One region of the Asticcacaulis sp. W401b genome, then DNA from elsewhere that is predicted to be linked to it. Evidence: predicted binding sites of a transcription regulator. Region 1 holds the regulator's gene; the other holds the start of a gene.
The links. Region 1 encodes LexA, which represses DNA repair genes until DNA is damaged. Its sites were predicted from a motif close to ATGTTCNCNANNTGTTCT; they were not measured.

Region 1 (4,419 bases):
GCGCCCGCGCCATGCGGGCGGCGGCCAAAACGCTCGACCATCCCTATGATACGGTGGATGTCTGCGGCACCGGCGGCGATGGGCTGCACACGCTCAACATATCCACAGCCGTGGGCTTCGTAGCCGCCGGCGGTGGCCTGAAGGTCGCCAAGCACGGTAACCGTGCCATCACCTCAAAATCCGGCACGGCCGATGTATTGGCGGCACTGGGCGTCAATATCGACGCCACGCCGGAGCAGCAGCGCAAGGCGCTGGACGAAGCCGGTATCTGCTTCCTGTTCGCCGTAGCGCATCATGGGGCGATGAAACACGTCTCCCCAATCCGTCAGCAGCTCGGTTTCCGCACTATTTTCAACCTGTTGGGCCCCCTCACCAATCCTGCCGGCGCGCGCCGTCAGGTGGTGGGCGTACCCTCCCCGCGCTTTATCGAGCCGATTGGCAAGGCCTTGGGTCAGCTTGAGGCCGTTCACGCCTGGGTCGTGCACGGCTCCGGTCTCGACGAACTGACCACCACGGGCGAAACCGAGGTGGCGGAATGGAAGGACGGCAAGTTGCGCCTGTTCACCATCACCCCCGAAGCCGTGGGCCTGCCGCGTGCGGCGCTGGCTGACATCACGGGCGGTGCACCCGAGCACAATGCCACGGCCTTACGTCGGTTGCTGGAGGGCGAAAAAGGCCCCTATCGCGATATCGTCATGCTCAATGCCGCAGCGGCCTTCCTGGTCGGTGGGGCGGTTGAGACCCTGCGCGAAGGGCTGGATCACGCCGCCGCCAGCCTCGATAACGGCAAGGCCCTGGCCGCGCTTGACCAACTCGTCACCCTCACGAACAGCTAAATCATGTCCGATATTCTGGAAAAGATTGCCACCTACAAGCGCACGGAAGTCGCCGAACGCAAGCCTGCGGCGTCTCTGGCGACTCTGGAGGCACGCATCAAGGACGTCAGCGCACCGCGCGGCTTTCAACGCGCGCTGGTGGCCCACAAACAGCCGCGCAGTCTGTCGTTGATCGCCGAGGTCAAAAAGGCCAGTCCCTCCAAAGGTCTGATTCGTGAGGATTTCGAACCGGCTAAATTGGCGGCGGCCTATCAGGCCGGCGGAGCGTCTTGTCTGTCGATCCTGACCGATGCGCCCAGCTTTATGGGGCACGAATCGCACTTTGTGGCAGCCCGCAACGCCGTCACCCTGCCCTGCATCCGCAAAGAATTTCTTGTCGATGTGTGGCAGGTCGCCGAGTCACGCAGCCTTGGGGCCGACGCCATTCTGGTGATTATGGCCATGATCGACGACGCCGTCGCTGCCGATCTGATCGCGGCGGCCCATGCCTATGGCATGGACGCCCTGGTCGAAGTACACGACGCGCCTGAGATGGAGCGCGCGCTTAAGCTCGCCTCTCCGCTGATCGGTATAAACAACCGAAACTTAAGAACTTTTGACGTCGATCTGAAAACAACCGAAGACCTGTCGGCGATGGTCGGACCGCAGCACGTTCTGGTCGCCGAAAGCGGTATCTTCACGCCGCAGGACGTGGCGCGGCTCGAAAAAACCGGGGCCACGGCCATGCTGGTCGGCGAAAGCCTGATGCGGCAGGGCGACGTCACTCAGGCGGCGAAGAATCTGCTCACGCCCGCTTGACAAGACTCAAGAACGCATACAGAACACTTTGCACAAGTTCATGACTTGTTCACCATTCATGCGCTAAATATTGCCATGTCCGGGGACAAACTTTTGCAGCGGGTGGACCTATGCTGACGACCAAACAACGCGAACTTCTGATGTTCATTCATGAACGCATCAAGGAGACGGGGGTATCTCCGTCCTTTGATGAGATGAAGGAGGCGCTGGATCTGGCGTCGAAGTCGGGGATCCACCGGCTGATTACCGCTCTTGAAGAACGCGGCTTCATCCGCCGCCTTGCGCACCGGGCCCGCGCCCTTGAGGTGATCAAGCTGCCGGATCAGGCCACGACCGCCGCCCCGCCGCGTGGTCGTCAGGCATTTGTGCCGCAGGTGGTCGAAGGCACCCGCCCCGCCGCCCCGGCCCCGGCGTCCAAACCCGCCAATGACGAAGGCCGCGAACTGCCGCTGCTGGGCAAGATCGCCGCCGGTGTACCCATTGAGGCGCTGGGGGCCGAACGCGACCGTATCCGCGTGCCGGAAATCTTCGTCGGTTCGGGCGAGCACTATCTGCTGGAAATCGAAGGCGATTCGATGATCAATGCCGGTATTCTCGACGGCGATTATGTGATTATCAAGAAGTCGGACTCGGCGCAGTCGGGCGAAATCGTCGTGGCACTGGTCGATGGCGATACGGCTACGCTGAAGCGCCTGCGCAAGAAGGGCGCGTCTATTGCCCTTGAGGCGGCCAATCCGGCCTACAAGACGCGCATCTACAATGCCGACGAAGTGGCCGTTCAGGGCAAGCTGGTCGGTCTGATGCGCCGGTATCATTAAATCGCGTCTTGTTTGGCGACGGCTGCACCCCATATCGCTCTCGTGGAGGATGATATGGGGTTTTCTGTTCTTTATGCGATACTCATGGCCTATGGCGTTGCCTTTTTATTTCCGGAAACCAGGATAGGTCGCAGCCTTAAAGGCCTTCTGATCGACCGTCTGGCGAAGGGACTGAACACGCTTACATGGTCGAAAATGGTGTTTGCCGCGGCGTTCGTCGCCACGGTGGTCTCGTTCGCCCCGGCGTTTCCGGCTGAGGTGGTGTTCCTGGTCGCCGCAGATACCGCCGTCTATGCCGAAATTGCGGCCATTCTCATGCTGAGCCAGGTTTTATGCCATATCAGAGACTTTTCGCACCGGGTTAGACATTGGACAAACCATAGGATCGTTCAGCCTCTGCGTCTGGCTATAAAAGGAGCCCGTCAACACAGGTCCAGACCGTCACGCAAGGCGGGATCGGATAAGACAGATGCGGAAGACCGAACGGCGGGCTTAATGTACCCATGGCCGCTGACCTCTCAAAGGTTTGGCGGCTTTAATGTGCCAGCTTTTCGAACCTGATCGCGTCAGTTCCATGGCTCCCAACCGCTCGAAGTCTGAGGCGGTAATGCGATTGACCCCGGCACAGTTGGCGGGCCATTCGGCCACCTGAGATCGCAGGACGATCAGATCAGCGGATTGGCACAGGGCCTCTATCTGTTCAGACTTGGGGGCTTTGCGGCCGAAAGCGAAACCGACGCGGTAAGGTGCGGTGGCCGTGGGCAGGCAGACATAGCTTTTGCACACATAGTCCTGCGGGCCCTTCTGAGGAGCATCGTTCAGCGCATAGTGTTTCAACCAGAGTTGATAGCCGTACTGGCGCACAGTGGGACGCAGACTATAGGCCGTGCCATCAACGCGAAGCGCCGCATTGCTACCTTCGGCCTCCAGCCAGATATCCGGTACTGTCTCACGCGGCCAATAGATAACGGCGAGCGCCGCCAGCAGGCCGACCCAGCGCACCTGACCGCGGATCAGGCACATCCACAGAACACCCGCCGTGGACAAGGCCAGCGCCAGATTGGGCGGGGCCGCCACTGTCAACACCGCGCCGGGCAAATCGGCGACAAAACCCGCAATGGCCGCGATCACAGACAGCCCCTGCTGCGCCACCCACAGGATAGGGGCCCCGAAAGGCGTGCCACTCATCACCGTGCCCAGCGCCAGCGCCGGCATGACGATAAAGCCGGTGATCGGCGCTTCCAGCAGGTTACTGATCAGGCCATACATCTGGGCGCGGCTGAAATAGAAGACGCCGAACGGTGTGGTGGCCAGCCCGGCCACCGTCGAAGCCAGCACCGAGACCTTCAGTCCGTGCCACAGGCCCTGCCAACCCTGCACCCACCATGGCACGTCCAGCTCGCGGACAGGATTGCGCGACACTTCGGCCAGCGCCAAAAGCGCCGCCGTGGCGCAAAACGACATCTGAAACCCCGGTTCCAGTACGGCTTCGGGCATGAGCAGCAACACGATGAGGGCGGCTATGGCCAGAGCGCGCAAACTCAATGCCCGACGGTCAAACACAATGGCCCCAAAGGCTACCCACGCGACCACGGCGGCGCGGATCGCCGGGGCCGGGGCGCCCGAAAGGGCCAGATAAAGCGCCACGGCGACCATCCCCAATCCGGCGGCCCATTTCTTGATCGGGTATCTCAGCGCGATCGGTGGGCTCAGGGCCAGCGCGCCCCGGCAGGCGAAGAAGGCAAAGCCGCCGACAATCGCCATATGCAGACCAGAAATGGACAGAATATGCGCCAGCCCCGAATCGCGCATGTCTCCAACCAGTTCAGGGGCCAGAAAGGCCTGATGCCCGGTCACCATGGCGGCGGCAAATCCGCCCATGCGCGTATCCGGAATCTGCGCCATCAGACGCTGCGTCACCTCCCAGCGCAGATGATTGAGCACTACGATCCTTTGCAGCCGTGCCG
Region 2 (4,419 bases), on a different contig from region 1:
CCTCGACGCTGGCGCTGATCAGGGCCTTGAACAGGTCCACATCGTAGTTGTTGTGCACGCCTTGCAGCACCGCCGCGACGCGCTCAAGCCCCATGCCGGTGTCGATCGAGGGCTTGGGCAGGTTGAGCCGCGTGCCGTCCGGCTGCTGGTCGAACTGCATGAAGACGAGGTTCCAGATTTCGACGAAGCGGTCGCCGTCCTCTTCCGGAGAGCCCGGAGGGCCGCCCCAGATGTGCTCGCCGTGATCGTAGAAGATTTCCGTGCACGGACCGCAGGGGCCCGTATCGCCCATCGACCAGAAATTATCAGACCCGGCGATGCGGATGATGCGGTCGTCGGAGAAACCCGCGATCTTCTTCCACAGATTGAAGGCCTCATCATCGTCGATATAGACGGTGGCCAACAGGCGGTCCTTGGGCAGGCCGTATTCCTTGGTGATCAGGTTCCACGCGTGGCTGATCGCCTGCTCCTTGAAATAGTCACCGAAGGAGAAGTTCCCCAGCATTTCAAAGAAGGTGTGGTGACGCGCCGTATAGCCGACATTGTCCAGATCATTGTGCTTGCCGCCGGCGCGCACGACCTTTTGTGAGGTGGTGGCGCGCTTGTACGGACGGGTTTCGGCCCCCGTAAAGACGTTCTTGAACTGCACCATGCCCGCATTGGTGAACATCAGCGTCGGGTCGTTATGCGGCACCAGCGACGAAGACGACACGATCTCATGGTCGTTCTTGGCGAAGTAATCCAGGAAGGTCTGACGGATCTGATTTAAGGAAGGCATGGGACTCCGACGGTTAAACACCGCACCACAGGACGATTTTCAGCCGTATATAGAGGGCTTGGGTATTTGCGCAAAGACCTTTGCGCCAACGCAGGTATTTTTCTGACGTGTCAGGACAAAAAGAAACGCCCCGGTCACAAGACCGGGGCGTTTACGCGTGGAAGGCAGGCGGTCTGAAAACCCGCACCCCACGCGGGTTTCAGGTTTTATTCGCCGTCTTCGTCCGGTTCCGGCGTACCCAGAAGTTCTTCGGAAATGGCGTCTGACTTCTTGCGCACCAGCGCTTCGATTTCCGCCGCGATTTCCGGATTGGATTTCAGGAAGTCGCGGGCATTTTCGCGGCCCTGACCAATGCGGATCGAGTTGAACGAGAACCACGAGCCGGACTTTTCGACCACGCCACCCTTGACGCCCAGATCAAGGATTTCACCCAGCTTGGAGATACCTTCGCCGTAGAGGATGTCGAATTCGACCTCGCGGAACGGCGGCGCGACCTTGTTCTTCACCACCTTGACGCGGACATTGTTGCCGACGATTTCGTCGCGCACCTTGATCTTTCCGATGCTGCGGATGTCGAGACGCACCGAAGCATAGAATTTCAGCGCATTGCCGCCGGTCGTCGTTTCCGGCGAGCCGTACATGACGCCAATCTTCATGCGAATCTGGTTGATGAAGATGACGATGCACTTCGATTTGGAGATCGAGGCCGTCAGCTTGCGCAGGGCCTGCGACATCAGGCGAGCCTGAAGACCGGGCAGGCTGTCGCCCATATCGCCTTCGATTTCGGCCTTGGGCGTCAGGGCCGCGACCGAATCGACCACGACGATATCGACGGCACCCGACCGCACCAGCGTATCGGTGATTTCCAGCGCCTGTTCGCCGTTATCGGGCTGCGACACCAGAAGATCGTCCAGATTGACGCCCAGCTTGTGGGCATAGACGGGATCGAGCGCGTGTTCGGCATCGACAAAGGCCGCCGTGCCACCCGCCTTTTGAATCTCGGCCACCGTGTGCAGGGCCAGCGTCGTCTTACCCGACGATTCCGGCCCGTAGATTTCGATGACCCGCCCCTTGGGCAGGCCGCCGATACCGAGCGCCATGTCGAGACCAAGCGAGCCGGTGGAAATAGATTCGACCTCCACCACCTTGCCGGCATTGCCCAGCTTCATCACCGAGCCCTTACCGAAGGCACGGTCGATCTGAGCCAGCGCCGATTCCAGCGCGCGTTGTTTTTCAGCTTCGTCTTTTCCCACGAGTTTCAATACCGCTTGCGACATGATTCCAGACCTTCCCTATGCCACGATTCCCAAGGCGAAGGTCCATCCCCCGTCCGCGAAAATGTGTTGAGAAGACCGTACCCCATTTGTTCCAAGTTCGCAATATGTTCTCATTAAAAAATGGAACATCGCGTGGCGGCTCAGATTTCGGGCTTTTCCGGAACGGCGTCGAGCATCCGCTTGAGCTGATCGAGATAGTTATAAAAAGCGTCGCGCCCCTCATCGGTCAGACCGATACGCGTATTGGAGCGGTTGGAGACGATCTTTTTGCGAATCGCCACATAGCCCGCCTCGTTCAGCTTTTTGAGGTGCAGCGACAGATTGCCGTCGGTGATGCCCACCTGATCGCGCAGATCAGTAAAGTCCGCCTGCCCCGCCGTGGACAGATAGGCGAGTATGGCCAGACGCGCCCGCGCATGGACCAGATCTTCGAGCGCATCGGCATTAAAGGGTTTCATCGGCTCACCTTGCGAAGTCGCCGCGTATTTAGACCCACAGACTTAGCGCTGGCAAGTGACCTTCCCGTTATCGGCTGTACCGATTTATTTTGTGGGCGTGTAAGTTTTACGCGGTCACGGGCGTCTAACCTCTCGTAAGCCCAAACACAGGAGATTAAGATGCTTGGATTGTTTTTACCTGCCTGTTACCGTCTACCGGTCCTTGCGGCCCTGCTGGTTCTGCTCATCGCCGGTGTGGTTTGGGGCCTGAACACCTGGGCCTTCGAGCAGAGCAATCGCGAGGCGCTCCGACTGGCGCGCGAAGCCGCGGCCGCGCGATAAGACGACCACATGCCGCACGATCCGGCCTTTAGCGAGTGGATCAGCCCGCACCTGCCGGCGCTGCGGCGGCTTAGCCGCGCCTTTGCGGCGTCGGCGGATCAGGCGGATCTGCTTCAGGAACTGCTGATCGCCGTGTGGAGGGCGTGGCCGGCCTTTCGCGGAGAGTCGCTCCCGGCGACCTTTATCTACCGCGTGGCGCATAACCGCGCCCTGACGTGGAAACGGCGCGAGAGCCTGCGTTTATTGCGCCTGTTTGAAACACAGCGCGAGGGCCTGCAACAGCTCCCCCCTGAACCGTCCGATGCCCGGTTGGATCAGGTGTTTGACGCCTTGCGCGCCCTTTTCCCGCTCGACCGGTCGCTGATGCTGTTGTGGCTGGAAGAGACGCCCTATGCCGATATGGCCGCCCTGCACGGCCTCAGTGAAAGCCATATCGGCGTGCGTCTGAACCGGGCGCGGGCGCGACTGGCCACGCTTGTTCAGGAGCTATCCGATGAAGATTGAAACCCTGGAGCGCCTGTGGCGCGCCCATGACCACGACATGGACCGCACTGCGCGGGCCTTTTTACTGGAGAGCCTGATGAGCGGGATCGAGCGTCGCCGTAAGGGACAAACCGTTTTTTTGCTGTGTGTCGGGGCCGCACTGGGTACGATCACACTTGTCTTTGGGTATGACGCCCTTCGGCATGACAGTCTTGAGATCACGCGCGAATGGGGGAGCCTGCTGATGCTGGTCGCGCCGTGGGTGGCGCTGATCCTGATGATGCGCGCGCACGACCGGCACAGGCGACGCTTTGCGGACCCGACGGCGTCTATTGCGCAGAGCCTACAGCTCAGGCTGGACGAAAACCGCGCGGCCCGGCACAGCGCCGTCGTGATGTTCTGGCTGATGGGGCTGTTCCCCCTCGTCACAGGCGTGACCCTGTGGCAACTGGTCGATACGGACAAGATGACCGCCACTCAGGCCGTGCAGGGGGCTTTACTGTTCGGAGGCGCACTGGGGGCTTCGACGCTGGTGCAGACGATCCGCTACCTGTGGTTTCTGAGACCAGAAGGCGCGCGACTTGAGCGCCTTCTGGCCGAATATGCGGGATAATACCAAGAGTCATTGGAAATGACCCTTGGTATTCCATTCGAGAATGTCTCATGTCACTGACACATATGAGACATTCTCGTGTCTTCAACGGCCGGATGCCGTCAGCATCTTCGGCCGTTGTTATATGGGCCGTAAGCGGCCTACTGCGCGGTCGGCGCGTAGTTGCGCAGGACCACCGGCGCGCCCAGCTCGATCGGATAGGCCGACTTGCCCAGTTGCAGGGCCAGCATGAGGGTGCCCGCCTCATAGTCCTTGTCGGCCACGGCCTGCACCACATACATGTCCCATTCGGACGAGATCTGAACCGGCGTGTTGGTCAGGGCCGTCCACGGGGCCTTGTTGAGCGAGATCAGGATGTTCAGCGGCACGCGCGTCGCCGCATCCGGGGTGGCGGCGCGGGCCCACACCCACGCCTGAAGCTTGTCGCCCGCCTTCACCGGCTGAGCGATCTGCGCCACGGCGCCGACATCCCAGGCATTGGGCTGCGCC

Region 2: a site for LexA is predicted at 2,149-2,166, ahead of recA (recombinase RecA). Genes of this name have one in related genera too.

The regions. Positions count from the first base shown of each region.
Region 1 is NZ_JBKFEE010000004.1:209,374-213,792, forward strand. It holds gene trpD (anthranilate phosphoribosyltransferase) at 1-836, shown strand, start outside; gene trpC (indole-3-glycerol phosphate synthase TrpC) at 840-1,634, shown strand; gene lexA (transcriptional repressor LexA) at 1,745-2,452, shown strand; gene ACK8OE_RS10790 (hypothetical protein) at 2,507-3,013, shown strand; gene ACK8OE_RS10795 (ComEC/Rec2 family competence protein) at 2,945-4,419, opposite strand, start outside.
Region 2 is NZ_JBKFEE010000008.1:14,153-18,571, forward strand. It holds gene alaS (alanine--tRNA ligase) at 1-778, opposite strand, end outside; gene recA (recombinase RecA) at 985-2,058, opposite strand; gene ACK8OE_RS15225 (winged helix-turn-helix domain-containing protein) at 2,196-2,513, opposite strand; gene ACK8OE_RS15230 (hypothetical protein) at 2,673-2,834, shown strand; gene ACK8OE_RS15235 (RNA polymerase sigma factor) at 2,844-3,338, shown strand; gene ACK8OE_RS15240 (hypothetical protein) at 3,328-3,930, shown strand; gene ACK8OE_RS15245 (glycoside hydrolase family 5 protein) at 4,071-4,419, opposite strand, start outside.